2 regions of the Paraburkholderia caribensis genome follow, and region 2 is predicted to be linked to the other one. Evidence: riboswitches for the same ligand, from Rfam matches in the RefSeq annotation. Region 2 holds a riboswitch; the other holds the start of a gene.
The links. Region 2 has a riboswitch for cobalamin ahead of C2L66_RS11850 (TonB-dependent receptor domain-containing protein). Riboswitches for the same ligand answer to the same signal wherever they lie in the genome.
Positions count from the first base shown of each region.

Region 1 (4,196 bases), on a different replicon from region 2:
CGCGATCAGCGCCTTCATGGCTTGAGCACGGCATCGACGGGCGCCGCGAGCGACGCGACGCCGCCGATCACGACGATCGACGGTGAACCGAGCTGCGCCTGCGCGACGCGCTGCACGAACTCGCTCAACGTCGCGCGGACATGGCGTTGCTCGGGGCGCGTCGCCGATTCGATGGCGGCGCAGGGCGTGTCGGGCGGCATGCCGGCGCGCAGCAGCGCGTCGACGATCTCGTTGAGCCGCCGCATGCCCATGTAGATGACGAGCGTCATGTGGGTGGCGGCGAGCGCGCGCCAGTCCGCCTCGTGCTCGCCCGCGCCGTGGCCGGTGACGAAGATCACGCCCTGCGCGTGGTCGCGATGCGTGACGGGAATGCCGACGGCAGCGGGCGCGGCGATGCCCGCCGTGATTCCGCTGATGATTTCGACGTGAATCCCTGCGGCCTGCAGCGCCTGTTGCTCTTCGCCGCCGCGGCCGAACACGAATGGGTCGCCGCCCTTGAGCCGCGCGACGCTGCGGCCCGCGCGCAGATGATCGAGCATCATCGCGACGATTTCGGATTGGGGTGTGGATTGCTGTCCGCCGCGCTTGCCGACATGGACGATCTGCGCGTCGTCGCGCGCGAACTGCAGGACCTCGGGATTGACGAGATCGTCGACCAGCACGACGTCGGCCAGCGCGAGCGTGCGCGCGGCTTTGAGCGTCAGCAGTTCGACGTCGCCGGGGCCGGCGCCGATCAGCCAGGCGCGGCTCATGGCGAGGAGGGCGCCGCTGCACGGGCAGGCGCTTGAATGTGACAGGTCATGCGATGTTGCTTGTGACGCGCGACGGCTGCTCGAGCCGGTGCCGCGCGTGGGCGCTGGTATCCGTTTCCCGCGGTTCCAGCGAATGGCGATGAGATTCTCGCCCCCTTGCAACTGGCCGGTATCCGGGCTGGCGGCTCATCGCGTTCGCCTTCCCACCTGCGGATGGCAGGCAGTGGCCTTGAACGCACTGCGCGAAACATGCTTCATTCCGCTCGCCGCGTGACCGTTGCGGGGACAGCACAGGCTTGGCGGCTTCATGTTTCGCGTGGTTCGCCCGTGTTGCGGCCGCGATGTGAAGGCGCTTCCCTGTTTCCCGTTTAACCCCGCCGGCCTTCGAGCCAGCGCGGGGCACCAGATGCGCCGATACGATAGCACACACGCCCTGCCGGCGGGCGGCGCGGGACCGTGCGACGGGCTCGCCCGACGACGATTCTCACCGTGTTCCAAGAAGTTCGAAAACTGTTTTCAAGTGTTGTCGGTAGTAAATCCTAAGGGTGGTCATTTATAGTGACCGGAAGTGGAATGACCGTTTTTCCGGTATCAAATATCGGATACCTAATTAAATTTCACGCCAATCCGGATTGGCGGTGCCGGGCACCGCTTTTGACTGCATCTGCCGTCGAACCGGCAGATTAACTTTAGGGAGAAAATCAACATGAAAATAACAGCGATTGCGTCGGTATTGCTGGCGGCCATGCTCACGGCGACCTCAGTGCAAGCCGCAGACTCGCTCGCACGGGACGCGGATAAGCTCGTGGAAGCGGCGCCGCCCGTGCACCTGAAGGCGCGCATCATCGCCATCGACGCAGGCGCCCGCGCAGTCACGCTGAAGGGCGAGGACGGCATCGAGGTCACGATGCTGGTGGACGGCAAGATGCCCGGGTTCGACAAGCTGCGCGTAGGTGACAAGGTCGACGTGCTGTACAAGAATGCACTGCTCGTCCAGGCCGAAAAGGTCGACCCCGCCGGCAAGGGCATCCGTGAGCGTGTCGATGCGCAGGTGACGGTGCGCGGCTCGGACGGCCGGGACTCGCTGCATCAGGTCGAAACGCTGTCCACCGTGCAGAAGATCGACCCGGCGAAACGCCTGCTCACACTGCGCGGTGTCTACGAGACGCAGGTCATCAAGGTCACGCCGGATTTCGACCTCAAGGATCTGCACGTCGGCGACACGATCCACGCGGTTTTCGTGTCGGCGACGGCTATCGAAGTCACGCCGCAAGCTACTGCGCACTAATTTCACACTCAGTCTCCACTGAGTCGTGCCTCTCCACGGCTGTCGCAGGGCGGCAGCCGGCGGACCCTCTCTATTGCGATCCACGCAACCGAACGACGGCATCGGCCAACCCTGATGTCGTCGTCTCACCTTGACGCTACCTGCCGCCGGGCCTAAACTCGCACGCACTCTGGTGCTCGCGTGCGCTCTCTGCGCGCGCAGTTAAACGGGAAATAGCGGGCCGTGCGCACAGCCGCCGGCCAAACTATGCTGCTCCCCGCAACGGTAGGTGAAGGCATCGCGCAGACGATGCAGAGCCGGCCTCGCTGCATGTGCGTCCAATAGCGGCCCATGCAGACAATCCACTGCGCGAAAACGCTCGCGCGGGAAGGAGAGGCGGCGCTTTCATCAGCCCGGATACCGGCCCGAGAAAACGACGCCATGCTGCGGGGATGCGGCACCGTGTCGACTGTTCCTCATGTGTCGCAGTGTGCTTGCGCGTCCCGTCGTTCGGGTGGCGCGACGCGCATGCGGCGCCGTTTTCGTCCCCATGTATCACTGAAGCCTCGCAAAAGCGCATGCCGGACGGCGCGCAATGCGGAGGTCACTCGAACCTGTTTCGAGCAGCGGAGCCATCATGCAGACACAGATGCGCAAGATTCCGGTGACGATCGTCACGGGCTTTCTCGGCAGCGGCAAAACGACGTTGATGCGTCACATTCTTCAGCACGCGGGCGGCCTGCGCATCGCGGTGATCGTCAACGAGTTCGGCGAGCTGGGCATCGACGGGGAGATTCTCAAGGGCTGTGGCATCGGTTGCGATGAAAACGGCAACGAAACGGAAGGCCAGCTATACGAGCTTGCCAACGGCTGCCTGTGCTGCACCGTGCAGGAAGAGTTCTTCCCCGTCATGGAGCAACTGGTGGAGCGGCGCGACCAGATCGATCACGTGCTGATTGAAACGTCGGGCCTCGCGCTGCCGAAGCCGCTCGTACAGGCCTTCAACTGGCCGTCCATCAAGAACAGCTTCACCGTCGATGCCGTCGTGACGGTCGTGGACGGTCCGGCTGTGGCCAGCGGTCAATTCGCCGAAGACCCCGTCGCCGTCGATCAATTGCGCAAGGCCGATCCGAATCTCGACCATGAATCGCCACTGCATGAACTGTTCGAAGACCAGTTGTCGGCCGCCGATCTCGTGATTCTCAACAAGACCGATCTGCTCGACGAAGCGCAGCAGGCGAGCGTCGAAGCCGTCATCCGCGAAGAGATTCCGCCGCAGGTCAAGGTGGTGCGCGCGCACATGGGCCAACTCGATCTGCATGCGCTGCTCGGGCTCGAATCGGCTTCGGAAGACACGATTCATCTGCGCCACGATCATCACGGTTCCGCCGACGATCCCGAGCACGCCGACCATCACCACGACGAATTCGACTCCGTCGTCGTCACGGCGCGCGCGCCTACGCGCGAGGCGATGATCGCGGCGCTGCAGCGGGTGGTCGAAGGCCACACGATCTATCGCGTGAAAGGCTTTGCCGCGTTGCAGGACGCGGCGATGCGTCTCGTGATTCAGGGCGTGGGCGGGCGCTTCGACAGCTATTTCGACCGGCGCTGGCAGGCGGGCGAACTCGATGCGTCGCCGCTGAGCCGCTTCGTGCTGATCGGCGCAGACCTCGATCAGCCTGTGCTGCAACGCGCGCTCGACGCAGCCTTGAGCGCTCAGGCGCAACAGGCTTAAGTCACCTTAAGGCACCTGAAGGCACCGCGATGCATCTGCTGCGCACCGTCCCTGGCGGTTTCGTCGACGATACGAAGGGCGTGATCCGTATCGACCAGAAGCCGGCCGATATCGTGATCCTCAGTTCCGCCGACACCACGCTGTCGCTGCTTGCGAGCGTCGTGCCGCGCCTGGGCGACGGCTTTCCGAGCGTGCGCCTCGCGAACGTCACGTATCTGCGGCAGCCGGCTTCGGTGGACTTTTACCTCGACGACGTGTTGCAGCATGCGCGCGTCGTCGTCGTCGATCATCTGGGCGGCGAGGCATATTGGCCGTATGGGATCGAACAGGTCGTGGCGCTGGCGCAGCGCAGGCAGCAGACGCTCGCGATGTTTTCCGGCGACTTGCAGGAGGACCCCAACCTGCTCGCGCGCAGCACGGCCGACGCGGACCTGTGCCATCA
Region 1 is NZ_CP026102.1:1,153,355-1,157,550, forward strand. It holds gene C2L66_RS21635 (cobalamin biosynthesis protein) at 1-18, opposite strand, end outside; gene cobA (uroporphyrinogen-III C-methyltransferase) at 15-752, opposite strand; cobalamin riboswitch at 900-1,174, opposite strand; gene C2L66_RS21645 (hypothetical protein) at 1,459-2,040, shown strand; cobalamin riboswitch at 2,194-2,462, shown strand; gene cobW (cobalamin biosynthesis protein CobW) at 2,657-3,754, shown strand; gene cobN (cobaltochelatase subunit CobN) at 3,784-4,196, shown strand, end outside.
Region 1: another riboswitch for cobalamin. It lies ahead of cobW (cobalamin biosynthesis protein CobW); the one in region 2 lies ahead of C2L66_RS11850 (TonB-dependent receptor domain-containing protein).

Region 2 (4,196 bases):
CCGCAATGCCCGGCTCAGGGCAACTGGAGTGGTAGAACAGCACGCCGTCGCCAATCTTCATGACGTTGCGCATGAAGTTGCGCGCCTGATAATTGCGCACGCCCGTCCAGGGCAGCGTGCGTTGCGGGGCATTCGCGAGATCGTCGATGCTCGCTTCGTCCGGTTCGGACTTCATCAGCCAGTAGCGCATGAGTCGGATTGAACGTGAGATAAAAGGAAGGTCTTCGTCGAACTGCTTCAAACGGCTTGCAACGCGGAGCGCGCCAATCTGCACAAAGCGCGCGCCCAAAGAAAAACGGCACCGGACAAAGTCCGATGCCGTTCGTATGGGTCCCCGCCTTAGCCGCTAGGCCGGCATCCTGAACCTGAGGTTCAGAATTGGTCGCAGTTAGCAGCACTTCGGGTACATCAGACAGAGTGACGCGCACACCCGTGCTACAAATTTCCGCAACCGTGCACATAGCATTGGTTCAAGGAATATATGACCTTGGCGAACCAGGCAGGGAAGCTTTAAAACGTTTGCTCTACAACATGAGCCCGACCGCGAAACAATCAAGCCCACCAGAATTTTCTTTACTGCACGCTGCTGTACTGTTGAATCACAGTGCCCAGCTGCTCATTCATCTGGTGCATTGTACGCCGGATTTCTTCGGCGGGAAATGATTCTCCGTGTCGCACGCTGGCTTGCAACCTAAGCAGTTCCGATGCCAGCGACAATGCCGCCATCACCGCGATACGGTCCTGGCCGCGTACGTTGCTGTTGGAGCGGATCTTCGACATCTCGGCGTCGACGCGCGCCACCGCTTCGAGCAGCGCCGCTTCCGTTTCAGGCGAGCAGGCGAGACGATAGGGCTGGCCGAGGATCGACACTTCGATCTGCTTCGTGGTCATGCGTTTTCTCCGTGGCGGGTCGCGTCGTTGTTCGCGTCGTGATTGGCCTGCACCTGCTGCTCGGGCGCGAGGAGATCGAGTTGATTGTCGGGCTCATGACCGCGAGCGCGCGGCAGCTTCTCGAGGATGGCGTTCAGACGCACCTGGGCGTCGTCGATCTTCGCGGACAGCGCATCGCGCTCCGCTTGCAATGCGGCGCGTTCTTCGCGGGTCTGTTCGAGTTCTACGCGGGTCGCTTCGCATTCGGCGCGCGCTTGTGCGAGCTGTTCTTCGAGTGCGAGGCGCGCTTCGTTGTAGCGTTGGCTGATCTCGATCAGCCGGCCGATGTTCTGTGACAGTGTTTCGAGTTCGGTGAGCATGTGCTGCGTCCTCTAAAGACATGGCATTCTAGCGCGGAATGTCGCACGCTCGGGCATTTGTCTCGTTTCGAGACGTAACAGTAGCGCTTTAATGCCGCATTATCCAGGTGTGTCGTCGCGATTCACGCATTTTTACCCTTAAAAAAGGACTCTTTCTAACAGTCCACCCTCGTCGTCCCTGCGCCGTCCCCGCGTTTCTTGACGCGTGTGTGCGCCACTTCTAAACTTGCGGCACTCTGGTGCCCGCGCGCGGTATCGCGCCGCGCGCAGTTAAACGGGAAGCAGGGAGCGAAGTCCGCCCGGACGAGCCAACCTGCGCTGTCCTCGCAACGGTACAACGACCGCAGTTCCTGCAGGTCGACCCATGCACGCGTCGAGCCATCCATGAGAGCCGATGCCGTGCGAAGCGCCACTGCGCATGCTGCGTGGGAAGGCGGGTCGGCCAGTCGTCAGCCCGGATACCGGCCGGAGGCAAGGAGCGTGTTGCTCCTTGTACAGGCATCGGCCCACGAGGAGCGGGCCGCGCACAGGCCCACAGGACTCTTTCGATGCTCACCTCCGTGTTTGTCCACCCGGCGTATCTGCGCCAGGTGTTTCCGCGCCCGCTGTGCCCACACTTCACACGCGCGCCGCTTGCTGCGCTCGCCGTGATCGCCTTCGCTTCAGTCCCGCTCGCCGCAGGCGCGCAGACGGTCGACGAGGCGAACCCATCCGCCACATCCACGGATCGATCGGACAATGGCTCGACGGGTTCTGCGGTGGCCGCGTCGTCATCCACTAACCCGGCGACGTTGTCGCCCATCGTGGTGACAGCCGACCGTCGCGCGCAGCGCCTCGCCGACGCGATTCCGCAGACCACGCTGTTCGACGCGCAGGACATCGCGGACAGCAGCGCGCGCGATTTGCCGGGACTGCTGCAGTTCGCGCCCGGCGCGCAGATCGTGCGAAACGGCGGACCAGGCGCGACGTCGAGTCTCTTTCTGCGCGGCGCGTCGGCGACGCAATCGCTCGTGCTGATCGACGGCGTGCGCGTCGATTCGGTGAGCCAGGGCAACGCGCAGCTCGAACAGATTCCGCTCGACCAGATCGATCACGTCGAAGTGGTCAACGGCAACGTGTCGGCGCTGTACGGGTCGGGTGCGATCGGCGGCGTAGTACAGGTGTTCACGAAGGACGGCGGCAATCATCCGCCGCGTTTTCACTTCGACGTCGAGTACGGCAGCTATCACACGCAACGCCAGGCGGCGGGCGTCGACGGTGCACTCGACAAGGACGGCCGCACGACCTTCAGCGTCACGCTCGCGCGCGCGAAGACGGACGGTTTTTCGTCGATCGACCCGGCGCTCGCGCCCGTCAATCCGAACGCAAACGGTTACTTCAACGAGAGCGTGAGCGCGTCGCTGCGCCACAAGCTCGACGACCAGTGGGACATCGGCCTGCGCTATTTTCAGTCGAACGGCAACGACAGCTTCGACAATCCCTTCGGTCTGCCCACCGATCTCAACAATCTGCACAGCAAGGTGCAGACGGCGTCAACCTTCGCGAACGGCAAGCTCACCGACTGGTGGACCACGCGCTTCGTCGTCGCGACAGGCAACGATCGCAGCAACACGTCGCTCAACGGCGACTACCTATACCGCTACGATTCGGACAACCGGCAGTACACGTGGCAAAACGATTTCACGCTTGGGCGCGATCAAAAGCTTCAACTGGGCTACGAGCATCTCGACCAGACGCTCGACTCGAATCAGTACAGCGCGCCCGCGCGTCACGTGAACTCGGTATTCGCGGGCTACACGGGGCGCTTCGGCAACAGCCAGGTCCAGGCGAACCTGCGGCGCGACCAGTACTCGGATTTCGGCGGAGCCAACAGTTACTATCTGGGCTATGGCTACGACTTCAACGAGCACTGGAAGGTGACTGCAAGCTGGTCCGATGCGTTTCGCGCGCCGAGCTTCAACGATCTGTACTACCCGTACAGCGGCAATCCGCTCATTCAACCGGAGCACAGCCATTCCGTCGAAGCTGCACTACAGTACGCATCCGACGCGCTCGGCCTGCTGAAGCTCACGGCATTCCAGACGCGCTATACGAACCTCATCGACTATGTGCAGACCACGCCGGGCATCTACGTCGCGGAGAACGTGGGACATGCGAAAGTGCAGGGTATCGAAGGATCGTGGCAGGGCCATGTGGGCAAAACCGACGTGCGCGCGGCCGTGACGTTCCAGAATCCCGTCGATGAAGACACGCATACCGACCTGAACCGTCGCGCGCGTCATTTCGCGTCGTTCGCCGCGAACCGCAATCTCGGCAGTTGGCGGGTGGGCGGCGAATGGCTCGTGAGCGGCGAGCGCGACGACGGCGGCACGGTGCTCGGCGGGTATGGCATCGTGAACCTGTCCGCGCGCTATAACATCACGAAGTCATGGTACGTGGCCGCGCAAATCCAGAATCTCTTCGACAAGGACTATGAACTCGCCTACACGTACAACACGCCAAGGCGCGGCGCCTCCCTCACGCTCGGCTGGCAGCAGCAATAACGCGCGATGAGCGGACTCGTGCAACGTCAGCGGCAACCCCGACCGGTCCAGCTCGCGCGCGGCATGAGTGCGAAGCGCGCGCTCGCCATCTGGACGGCGCTCGGCATCGCGGCGCTCGTGGTCTTCGTGGCGTCGCTCGCACTCGGCAGCGTGAGCGTCGCGCCGTCGCGCGTGCTCGATGCGTTGCTGCCGTCGGCTGATGCATCGTCCGATCTCGCCACGCAGATCGTTCGCACGCTGCGCCTGCCGCGTGCGCTCGCCGGCTTCGGTTGCGGCGCGTTGCTTGCGCTCGCGGGCGCATTGCTTCAGGTGCTGCTGCGCAATCCGCTGGCCGAGCCGTATGTGCTCGGCGTGTCGGGCGGCGCGGCGAGCTTCGCGCTGGTCGCGATGATGGCGGGCTGCG
Region 2 is NZ_CP026101.1:2,659,611-2,663,806, reverse strand. It holds gene C2L66_RS11870 (EVE domain-containing protein) at 1-190, opposite strand, end outside; RNA gene ssrS (6S RNA) at 328-509, opposite strand; gene C2L66_RS11860 (cell division protein ZapA) at 574-891, opposite strand; gene C2L66_RS11855 (hypothetical protein) at 888-1,250, opposite strand; cobalamin riboswitch at 1,471-1,734, shown strand; gene C2L66_RS11850 (TonB-dependent receptor domain-containing protein) at 1,799-3,793, shown strand; gene C2L66_RS11845 (FecCD family ABC transporter permease) at 3,800-4,196, shown strand, end outside.